Regions from separate parts of the Nocardia sp. NPDC056100 genome, predicted to be linked through region 1. Evidence: riboswitches for the same ligand, from Rfam matches in the RefSeq annotation. Region 1 holds a riboswitch; the other holds the start of a gene.
What was found. A riboswitch is a leader RNA that binds a small molecule or an ion and turns the genes downstream of it on or off. The one in region 1 is predicted to bind ZMP and ZTP.

Region 1 (5,622 bases):
TAGCGCCTGCAGCACACGGGCGGTGGTCGATTTGCCGACCGCGACCGATCCGGCCACGCCGATCACGTACGGCACCTGGCGGTCCGGATGGCTTTCGCCGAGGAAGGTCGCGGTGGCGGCGAACAATCGCTGCTTGGCGGCGACCTGTAGATGGATGAGCCGCGCCAGCGGCAGGTAGACCTCGGCCACTTCCTCGAGGTCGATCTGCTCGCCCAGGCCGCGCAGGCCGGTCAGTTCTTCCTCGGTGAGCACCAGGGGAGTCGACTTGCGCAGTGTGCGCCACTGCTTCCGGTCGAATTCCACGTAGGGACTCGGCTCGCTCATCCGTGCCATTTATCCACGTCCCAGGGTCGGGCGACAACAGTCTCGCGGAGTTCGTCCCGCCGCCGAGTCCGGCGAACCGGTAACCACTCCACGCATAGCCGAATTGTGCTCGGGTCCAACAGGGCGGTGAACACCAGGTGTTGCTACTCACCAGTAACCGGCGTGACATATGCCATAGCCGCGTCGGCGTCCACGTCACCGGAAGCCGTGCGATCCAATACAGTCGCCTGTTATGGCAGCGCATCCACTGGTCACCGAATACCTGCGTCTCGGTCTGGCTTTCGACCGGTTGGAGGAGGGTTTCGTCGATGCCTACACCGGTGATCCGGCACTGCGCCGGGCGAGTGAGAACGCGCCGAAGCCGGAGCCGCGCGCGCTCGCGCACAAAGCCGCCGCGCTGCTGAAAGACCTGCCGGACGCGGGCCTCGCGCCCGAGCGCACCGAATTCCTGGACGCGCACCTGCGCGCGCTGGAATGCTCCGCGCGGAAATTCGCGGGCGATGACATCTCCTTCATCGATGAGGTGCGCGCGTATTTCGACGTCGATATCGCACCCGGTGACGAGGACGACTATCGCGAAGCGCATCGGCAACTCGACGAGGTGCTGCCGGGTGAGGGATCGCTGTTCGACCGCATCACCGCGCATCGCCGCGGCGATGAGATTCCGCCCGAACGGCTGCGCGAATGCGTGGACGCGTTCTCCAGCGCGCTGCGCGAGCTGGTGCGCGAACGCTATCCGCTGCCCGATCACGAACGCGTGGAATACGAAGTGGTGGGCGATAAGCCGTGGTCCGGCTTCAATTACTACCTGGGCAACTATCAGTCCCGCGTGGCCATCAACTCCGACCTGAAACAGCATCTGTCGCAGCTGCCGCATCTGATCGCGCACGAGTCGTATCCGGGTCATCACACCGAGCACTGCCGTAAGGAAGCCGGACTGGTGGGCGCGGGTCAGGATGAGCAGACCCTGTTCGTGGTCAACACCCCGCAGTGCCTGATGGCCGAGGGGCTGGCCGATCTGGCGCTGAAGTCGATCGTCGGCCCGGGCTGGGGCCGCTGGGCGCAGGAGATCTACGCCGATCTCGGGCTGCGCTTCGATGGTGAACGCGCGGAACGCATTTCGACCGCCTCGGCGAAACTGCTGGGCGTGCGCCAGGATGCCGCGCTACTGCTGCACGACCGGCATCGCGGTGAGGACGAGGTCGCGGAATTCCTGCAGCGCTGGAGCCTGGTCACCCCCGAGCGCGCCCGCCAATCCCTGCGCTTCCTGTCCTCACCCCTGTGGCGCGCCTACATCTCCACCTATGTGGAGGGCTACCGCCTGCTCGGCGGCTGGCTCGATCAGGCCCCCGATGCAGCCGATCGCTCCGAGCGTTTCCGCCGCCTCCTCGACGAACCCCTCACCCCGGGCGCGATCCGCCGAATGTGAGCGTCGCGAAGTGCGAGTCCGAAGCATGGCCGGCTGCAAGATAAGCTGACACCACCGCGACTGGCGCACTCTGAGGTGGATGTAACCACCGGGAAGCACCGAAGTCCCGCACCGCGCGCCTGGGTGCTGGGCGTGAGGACTTTCGGCACCCCCGAGAATCCTCCGAGCACGGAGGTTGCGATGAATCAGCATCAAGACACACAGAACCCCCTGGCCGACACTCCGGGCGTGGCCAATACACTCGGCCCCGTGACGCAGACGACCTCCTCTGTCAATTCCCAGTCCCTCGCTGAGCTCGATCCCGAGGTCGCTGCCGCGATGGGCGGCGAGCTCGCCCGCCAGCGCGACACCCTCGAGATGATCGCCTCGGAGAACTTCGTGCCGCGCGCGGTGCTGCAGGCGCAGGGCAGCGTGCTCACCAACAAGTACGCCGAGGGCTACCCGGGCCGCCGCTACTACGGCGGCTGCGAGAACGTCGACATCGTCGAGGATCTCGCGCGCGCCCGCGTGACCGAGCTGTTCGGCGCGGATTACGCCAACGTGCAACCGCATTCGGGTGCGCAGGCCAATGCCGCGGTGCTGATGGCGCTGATGAACCCGGGCGAGAAGCTGCTCGGCCTGGATCTCGCGCACGGCGGTCACCTCACGCACGGTATGCGCCTGAACTTCTCGGGCAAGCTGTACGAGGTGCACGCCTACGGCGTCAGCAAGGAAGACCACCGCGTCGATATGGACGAGGTGCGCAAGATCGCCCGCGACACCCGCCCCAAGGTGATCGTCGCCGGTTGGTCCGCGTACCCGCGGCACCTGGATTTCGCGGCCTTCCGCGAGATCGCCGATGAGGTCGGCGCGTACCTGTGGGTCGATATGGCGCACTTCGCCGGTCTGGTCGCGGCCGGGCTGCACCCGTCGCCGGTGCCGCACGCCGATGTGGTGTCCTCCACCGTGCACAAGACCCTGGGCGGTCCCCGCTCCGGTCTGATCCTGGCCAAGCAGGAATTCGCCAAGAAGCTGAACTCGGCGGTGTTCCCGGGTCAGCAGGGCGGGCCGCTCATGCACGCCATCGCCGCCAAGGCCGTGTCGTTCAAGATCGCCGGCACACCCGAGTTCAAGGAGCGCCAGGAGCGCACCCTGTCCGGTGCGAAGATCCTGGCCGAGCGCCTGACCGCCGCCGACTGCACCGCCAAGGGCATCAACGTGCTCACCGGCGGCACCGATGTGCACCTGGTCCTGGTGGACCTGCGCAACTCGCAGCTGGACGGTCAGCAGGGCGAGGATCTGCTGCACGAAATCGGAATCACCGTGAACCGCAACGCCGTTCCGTTCGACCCGCGCCCGCCGATGGTCACCTCGGGTCTGCGCATCGGCACCCCGGCGCTGGCCACCCGCGGCTTCGGCGATACCGAGTTCACCGAGGTCGCCGAGATCATCGCGGCCGCCCTCACCGGCTCCGCCGATCTGGATTCGCTGCGTCAGCGCGTTTCCACGCTGGCCCAGCAGTTCCCCCTCTACGAGGGCCTGGAGGACTGGCGTCTGCTCGGCTGAGTCCAGCCATAGGCAACAGCAGGCCCGCAGCGATCGAAATCGCTGCGGGCCTGCTACTTTGCGGAGGGGTCAGTTGGCCTGCGGCGGGCGCGGGCGGGGGAGGTCGTCGCGGCGGATCGGCCAGTAGCTCTTCGGCCCGCCGGTCAACGCGGGGGCGTCGGTGTTGATCACCGTGAGCAGCCACTGCGGTCGCGGATTGACCCAATAGCGCTCCTGCGCACCGATTGTCAGCTTCACCGTCGGCACCGTCTCATTGCCGTCGGCGACCTTGCGGACGAACGCCGCGGCCTCCGGATCGTCCCAGATATCGATCTCGCTGTAGACGATCCCGTTGCGATTGAGCACCCGGCGCAGGCGAGCGCAGAAGGGGCAGCCCGGGCGTCGATAGACGACCAGCTCCGGGGTGGTCTCAGCGGTCATGTCCGGATTCTAGAGCCGAAAGGGATTGCCCGCGAACACCATCGCGGTACCGGTTCCGGCGGTACCGCACAGCTATCGACTAGGAGCGTTTGGTCAGGTAGTCGATGTACATCGGGCGCAGCACCTCGCCGATCTCGCCTTCGCCCGCGTGTACGTAGTCGTCCAGCATGGGCAGCACGTACTTGATGTCGGCCTCGCTCTCGCCCAGATCGCCCGCGGCGGCCTCGGCGGCGGGGATGGACTTGAGCAGCTCCCAGAGGAACTTCACATCACCGTGGCGAACCGCCAGCTTCACGGCCCGGTCGTGCAAATCCTTGGTGGAGAGCGCCTCGAGTTCCTGTGTATCGGCCATGACCTCGACTGTAATGGACCGATGGCACAGCAACCGAGGTACCGGGTCAAGCGTGTGTACGACGCGCCCGCGGCCGATGACGGCCGCCGGGTGCTGGTGGATCGACTGTGGCCGCGCGGGGTCAGCAAACAGGCGGCGGCGATCGACGAATGGGTGAAGGAGGTGACGCCCTCGAACGAACTCCGGAAGTGGTATCACGACGATCCGGACACGCGACGCGCCGAATTCGAGACACGGTATCGAGTTGAACTCGCCGCGGACCCGGCGCAGGCCGCTTTGGCGCGTTTGCGCCGCGAGGCCGCCGCGGAACCGTTGACGCTGGTGACGGCGGTGAAAGTGCCTGAGCACAGTCACGTCCCGATCCTGCTCGATGAATTGGACGAAACGCCCAGAGGGGGAGCGCGTTAACGAGTTCTTCACCAATGTGCCTGCCAGTCGGGAAGCCGGATCGCGATTTCGAATGTAGCGTCGGTTGTGCGGGCCGCGTAGGTGTGGTTCGTACGGGAGGTCCTGATCGTGACTGAGCAACTCAGTGCGAGGGGGCCGGCACCCGGCCCTCGGGTCGTACGACCCTAGAGCCCGACCGGCCCAGCGAGAACGCTTGCGCGGTGCCGCGCGAGTGGCAAAGGAGCCCACCGTGACTGATGCACGCTCCGTCAACGCTCCCACACCGAGCGCCGCCTCCAACCGGGGCACGCGCACCACAGGTCCGGGAGTTCGCGCCTCGCAGTCGTCCGAATCAGGACTGAAAACCTTCGTCGTGGATACGTCGGTACTGCTCTCCGACCCTTGGGCACTGACACGCTTCGGCGAGCATCACGTGGTGCTGCCGCTCGTGGTCATCAGTGAACTCGAGGCAAAACGTCACCACCACGAACTGGGCTGGTTTGCCCGCGAGGCACTTCGGATGCTGGACGATCTTCGTCTGGCCCACGGTCGGCTTGATCAGCGGATACCGGTCGGAACCGGTGGCGGGACACTCCAGGTGGAGTTGAACCACACCGATCCGAATGTGCTGCCCGTCGGATTCCGCACCGACAGCAACGATTCCAGGATTCTCGCCTGCGCGCTCAACTTCGCGGCCGAGGGTCAGCGAGTCGTACTGGTATCCAAGGACATTCCGATGCGCGTCAAGGCGAGCGCGGTCGGCCTGCGGGCCGAGGAATATCACGCACAGGATGTCGTCACCTCCGGCTGGACCGGCATGGTGGAGATGGAGGTGGGCTCCGAAATCGTCGACAAGCTCTACAGCGATTCGGTGATCGATCTGGATGAGGCCCGGGATATGCCGTGCCACACCGGTATTCGGCTACTGAGCGCCCGGGGCAGCGCACTGGCCCGCGTCTCGCCGGATAAGCGGGTGCAGCTGGTGCGCGGTGACCGGGAGGCGTTCGGCCTGCACGGCCGTTCCGCCGAACAGCGCATCGCCCTGGATCTGCTGCTGGACGAGAGCATCGGCATCGTGTCGATGGGCGGCCGCGCCGGAACCGGCAAGTCCGCGCTCGCGCTGACCGCGGGCCTGGAAGCGGTGCTGGAGCGCCGCACCCATCGC
Region 2 (5,622 bases), on a different contig from region 1:
CGCCGAGGCCACCGAGACCGACACGGAGCACGAGTCCATGATCGAAATCGGCACCGACGCGGACTTCGCGAGCGAATAGATCTGCTCGCACCGGGCGGCAGACCCTACAGCCGACCGCGAAAAGGCCCCGCCCAGTCCGAACTGAGCGGGGCCTTCAGCTGGTCACAGTCCGCGGCCCGCTGATGTCGGCGACGGCCTCGAACGGGGTGCCACATCACCGCCGCCGAACGCCCTGGCCGCATACCGCGCTGACCGAACGAGCCAGCGCGATGCGGCGGAAGATCAATCAGCCGTGCCGATCCGACGTCGGACGAACTCACGCAACGCCGATGAACGTGGGCTCGTCGGCGCAGGAGTACCTCACTCGTGGGTCGTATTGCGCACCAGGGAGTGCGCGAGTCCGTGTCCCTCCTGGCGCTCGGTAGCCGTGGGGATTTTCGGTGGGGTCGTGTTACATGCCCGTAGGCCAGTCCTCCGAATATTGCGCAACGTCGTCGTCGGTCTGGCCCGTACTGTCCTGGCGGCGCGCGTACATCTCATCCAGTTTGGTGAGGTCGAGCTTGAGGTGTTCGTCAATAGTCAGGCCGTTGTAGTTGCCGCTGTACACAGGCAGAGCGCGAGTGGACGCTGTGGGAATGGCATACGCCGCGTAGAGCGCGATCAGGTTGCCTGACCCGTCCCGGATGGGCAGGGTCCGCGGGAAGACGTGAGCCTGCTCGCTGTTCTGCACCACAATTTCGGGTACATCTCCGTTGTATCGAAGCGTCAGGGCGGCCAACTCTTCTGGCTTGACCTCCGTGTCCGGGATGATGCTCAGTTCAGGGATAGCGGAGGCGCCGTCGGGTTCCATTGCTGCCAGTCCTTCTGTGGGAGTGGATATTCAGCGGATGCAGCCACCCGCCCCGCCTCAGTGTGACGCCACATCGGCGCGCGGTCTGCCCAACTGCGACAATCCTCGGAGCCGAAACATCCATGCAGGACTCGGCCCGGAATCCCGCGGGGGACGCAGCGCGCTGTTGCCGTGCTCGACGGCCACTTCGCGCAGTGTCTATCCGTTCTCGCGGGGCGATGAACGATTCCGTCAAACCCGAGGTGATGGGCCGTGGGCGAAAACGCACTCTATTGCCGCGTGGCGCGCGGACCGCAGCGGACCCTCGAAAGATCAACGGCCCGAGGCGACTCGGGCCGTTCCGGTGTCCGCAACTGCCGAATGCAGCGCGTTTCGGTCTGGTTGGCCGTTCGGTCGAGCGTGGGTTAGCGTGTGATCGATCGCGACTGGCGTTGCGTGGGCCGACCACGAGGAAGCGCAGTATCGGAGCGTCGTACGCCTGGGTGCTCCCCATCTCGAGACCAGAGACGGGGAGCACAATGGACTTGCGTTACGGCATGAATCCGCATCAAACCGCACGGGTTTCGACCGATGGTGATCATCTTCGAGTCGTGCACGGCTTCGCATCGATGATCAATTATCTCGACGCGCTCAATGCCTGGCAGCTTGTCGCCGAAGCGAGTCGCGCCACGGGCCACGTGTCGGCTACGTCGTTCAAACACGTTTCCCCGGCAGGCGCGGCGCTCGCCGGGCCGGTCGACGAAACCATGCGAGCGAGTTGGAGATTGGGCGACGGTGCGGTCACGGCGGCTTATGCGCGAGCCCGCGACGCGGATCCTCGCTCGTCGTACGGCGACATGATCGCGGTATCCGAGCCGGTCGATCACGAGCTCGTCGACATGCTGTCCGGGATCGTCTCCGATGGCATCATCGCCCCGGGCTATGCTCCCGGAACTGTTGCGGCACTTGCCCGTAAGAAAGGCGGCCGTTTCCTCGTCTTCGAGATCGATCCGACTTTCCGGCCACCGGAATCGGAGTCCCGGACGGTCTTCGGTGTCACTCTCGAACAGGACCGCGACAGTGTGCCGATCACTGCGGACCTGCTGCGGGTGGCCGACGGTCACACGCTGAGCGACAACGCGGTGACCGATGCGCTGCTGGGCATGATCACCGCCCGCTATACCCAGTCCAACACCGTTGTCTACGTCCGGGACGGAATGACTATCGGCGTCGGTGCGGGACAGCAATCACGCATCGACTGCACGATTCTCGCCGGAAGCAAGGCACGCACCTGGTGGACGCGGCGACACTCCGCCAAGCTCTCGGGCATCACTCTCATCTCCGACGGGTATCTTCCATTCCGCGACAACGTCGACGCCGCCGCCGAACACGGAGTTGAGTTGATCGTCGAACCGGGCGGCTCCCTCCGCTCAGACGCGGTCGCCGAGGCGTGTCGCGAACACCGCATTACCCTCGCCCGCACCGGAGTTCGACTCTTTCACCACTAGACCGCAGCAACTGGCCCAACCGGCCCCAACATCCGCTCCTGCCGCATGGCGCGTGGCTGGGAACTGCCGCACGCTGGCCCCGGATCCGCTGGATTTGGCCACGGATTTGGCATCCGGGCGTAGCGAAATCCAGCGGTCCGGGCAGGACGTGTTGGCTGACTTCCTGTGAACCGCTTCGGGATCGATAGCGGCCTTATTGTGCCCAGGGTGGGGCGAAGGTGTTGTCGCCGATGGTGCCGAGCATGCCGACCGAGGTGACGGCGGTGAAGGTGGCGATGGTGTCGGGTGAGGGATTGGTGATGACGAGCTTGGTGTTGGGCGGGACGGACAGGGCATCGCCGGGGGCCAGGTGGTGTTCTTCACCGGACATGGTGACGTGCAGGCCGATGGTGTGCGAGATGAACACTTCCTCGCGGGACATGCTGTGCTCGACGCTGATTGCCGCGGGGGCGGCGTCCACCCGCCAGATCGCCAGATCGGTGGATCCGCGGGAGGGGACGGCCAGGGGGCGGAAGGTGAACCCGTCGCTGGTGAAAACGGAGGCCTGGTCGAGGTTTACGACGGTCATGGGGATGTCCTTTGCTACAGGGTTCAGGCGGTCCAGGGCGGGGTGACGGTGAGCGCGTCCAGGGTTGCGGTGATACCCGCGGGCGCGCAGCCGATCACGGTGGCGGGCTCGGTGTCCGAGCCGTTGGACGCGCTGAACGGGGTGTGGGGCGGCACGATGACGGCGCTGCCGGCGTCCACCAGCAAGCCGCGACCGTTCAGAGTGACTGCGAGCCTGCCGGTTTCGACGACGAACACTTCTTCCCTGTCCAGGGTGTGCTCCTTGCCGGTCGACCCCGGTGGCATGTCGACGCGCCAGACAGCGAGGTCGACGGTCCCCAGCGAGGGGGTGGCCAGCGAGCGGCAGAGTGAGTCGCCGTTTCGGAACTCGGGGGCGTCGGCGAGTGTTGTTGTGCTCAAAGGGTTCTCTCCAGGTGATGAACAACGGAACCAGCCCTATTACCGTCGCGTGAGCTCCTTCTCGGAACAACGGCGTTGTGCGTATCGGCTCATAAGCACGACTTATTGAGAGCCGACACAAGTGCGATCGGACCCAATGGTTCAGCGCGACCGACGAAATTCCCGCAAACTATCGGGAACCACTCCTGTCGGCCCACCATCCCTCCCCGCAAGTTTCCTCGGTGCGGTGCGAACAGCATCCACAACAGCGCGTACCCGTGGCAGGGATCGGTTCGTCATCGAAAGCCGCTTGGCTCAGACCCCAAATTTCACGAGCACATGCTATTGATGAAAACCGCTGCCACGCCAAGGCATTGAGAGATTTGCACGCACTAAATGGCTCGGCCGCTCACCCAGTACATTGCCGATGACCGCGCTTGCCAGTACAGGCCGATTCGTCAGTCGGCTGTCAGGGTGCTGGGTGATTCACCGCGATACGGTATCCATCGGTATCCAGGCTGGAAGACGATGGAGCCATCTCCCAAACCGAGCTCAGCGTGTGTGGCCTCGGAGAGGACAAGGCCGTGTGGTGATGCCTCGCCCGGCTCGTCGAACCACTCTCTTTTGAGTTCGGCGGGGTCGATCATCCACTCCGGGTCCCAGCCGACCGTCGCGGCGACGTATCCGTCGAATGCGGCCAGCAGTTCGTATAGGTGGTTACCGAGCGCGGTCAGTTCCGCTGCGGTAAGAGCGAATCGGGGAACTGTGCCATCCAACGCGACACCGAACCCGACTGCCACCGGCAGAATCGACAACTCGATGAAGGGCCCGTCGGTACGCAGCAACGGCGCATGCAAAGGGATCTGGTGATCCCCCACTCCGAGGGGACCCCTCCCCGAGGTTCGGGAGCAGGACAACACTGCCGCACGTGCCGCGTCGATATTGTCGCCGAAGTTCACTACCAGTTCGAAGCAAATCGCCACGCCAGCCCCATCTTTCGCCTCACCCAACTGTATCGGTAACTGCGGGGGAGGTCCGACGACTGACACTCACCGCCGCGAGCCGAGGATGGGGAATGATGGTGTGTCATGAGCGATCTACCCCGACGCTGGGATCCGATGACGTCGGTCCGGCGCGACCTCAACGATTCGCTCTACCACGGTGACAGGTGGGCGGACCGGCACTGGATGAACGTGCCAGGCCCCTTCTACACCGGGCAGACCGATACCTGTTGGACCGGAAGGATTCACGCGCCGCGCAATGTGCTCTACGGGGGTGGGTACTACAACGAGTTCGTCTATCGCCAGCCGAAGTCGCCGGCTGAGGTCGAGGGCCTGCTGGCGGCAGCAGCGGACGACCCGTTCGACGGCTATGCCTCCGATGGAGACTCGCGCTGGACTCCCGCGGCTGTTCGGGCGTGGTGGAGTGGCCGCGATAAGGTCACCGAGCACCTTCGGCAGTTGCTCGCGGAGTACACCAAAGCTGGCGATATCGCCCAGAGAGTCGAAGCGGCAGAGGGTGTTCGCGACTTCCTAACCTACCTGGCGACCAACCTCGAAACCGACCTGCGGGAGTATGTGTTCAGGTTGGAGAACGATCGATACCCGACCGCCGACGATCCGCTGCCGACCCCTGTAACAGGGTCCCTCCCGACATCGCCACTCCTCGTGGCCGAGGCATCGCCTTAGTTCTGCGAACCAGATCCCAGCGTCACCGACGGGCTCGGAAGCCCGGTCGTGACGCGGTAGTCGGCAGCGGTGTGACTGCCGGTAATCCATTGCGCGAGTGTGGCGGTCGCGGATTCGAATGCCTGAATGAACGATTCCGGTGTTCCAACGAGCCATGACTGCGAACGGATCGTGTGGTAGCGGTGGTCAGTCTCGCACCAGCAGTCGATGTCGGTCGATATTTCCACTGCCAACGACGGTGGCTGCTCCCGAATGACGGACAGGTCGAACTCCACCCCGTCGCGCTGAGGACCGGAAGCGTATGAGAACGCGATACCGAAAACAACCCATCGCTCTCCGCTCTCGGTGTAGGTGACACGATCCGGAAACCACGTCCAACCAGAACGTCCGGGTGCCGGCGCGGAGAGGTCGATGCGCGCGGCCGCGCGACGGATTCGGGCCGCCTCATCTATGGAAAGGGCTGGCAACACTTTAGTGAGATCGATGCGGTCGAAAGGTCGAATCTCCACCGCGCCAGCGTAACTGGAGTGCGTCCGATCTGGCGGTCACACCGCGCGAATCTCCCCGTGCGAGACGTGAGTCGGCCCAACTTTCGGGGTACTCATTTCGGCAGATGGTGCTAGTCTTATTAGTATCATGCTGTGGTACATCG

Region 2: it holds a riboswitch for ZMP and ZTP, as region 1 does, so the genes downstream of both, ACFC0O_RS13700 (hypothetical protein) here and glyA (serine hydroxymethyltransferase) in region 1, are expected to answer to the same signal.

Annotation. Positions count from the first base shown of each region.
Region 1 is NZ_JBHJVY010000004.1:826,018-831,639, forward strand. Features, by position in the region: gene coaA (type I pantothenate kinase) at 1-333, opposite strand, end outside; gene ACFC0O_RS34235 (DUF885 domain-containing protein) at 557-1,753, shown strand; ZMP/ZTP riboswitch at 1,800-1,885, shown strand; gene glyA (serine hydroxymethyltransferase) at 2,003-3,298, shown strand; gene ACFC0O_RS34245 (glutaredoxin family protein) at 3,368-3,718, opposite strand; gene ACFC0O_RS34250 (hypothetical protein) at 3,798-4,070, opposite strand; gene ACFC0O_RS34255 (DUF488 domain-containing protein) at 4,092-4,478, shown strand; gene ACFC0O_RS34260 (PhoH family protein) at 4,816-5,622, shown strand, end outside.
Region 2 is NZ_JBHJVY010000002.1:447,346-452,967, forward strand. Features, by position in the region: gene ACFC0O_RS13690 (hypothetical protein) at 1-79, shown strand, start outside; gene ACFC0O_RS13695 (hypothetical protein) at 452-850, opposite strand; ZMP/ZTP riboswitch at 1,262-1,341, shown strand; gene ACFC0O_RS13700 (hypothetical protein) at 1,369-2,337, shown strand; gene ACFC0O_RS13705 (hypothetical protein) at 2,531-2,905, opposite strand; gene ACFC0O_RS13710 (cupin domain-containing protein) at 2,929-3,303, opposite strand; gene ACFC0O_RS13715 (hypothetical protein) at 3,741-4,292, opposite strand; gene ACFC0O_RS13720 (ferredoxin) at 4,371-4,970, shown strand; gene ACFC0O_RS13725 (hypothetical protein) at 4,967-5,479, opposite strand; gene ACFC0O_RS13730 (GntR family transcriptional regulator) at 5,607-5,622, shown strand, end outside.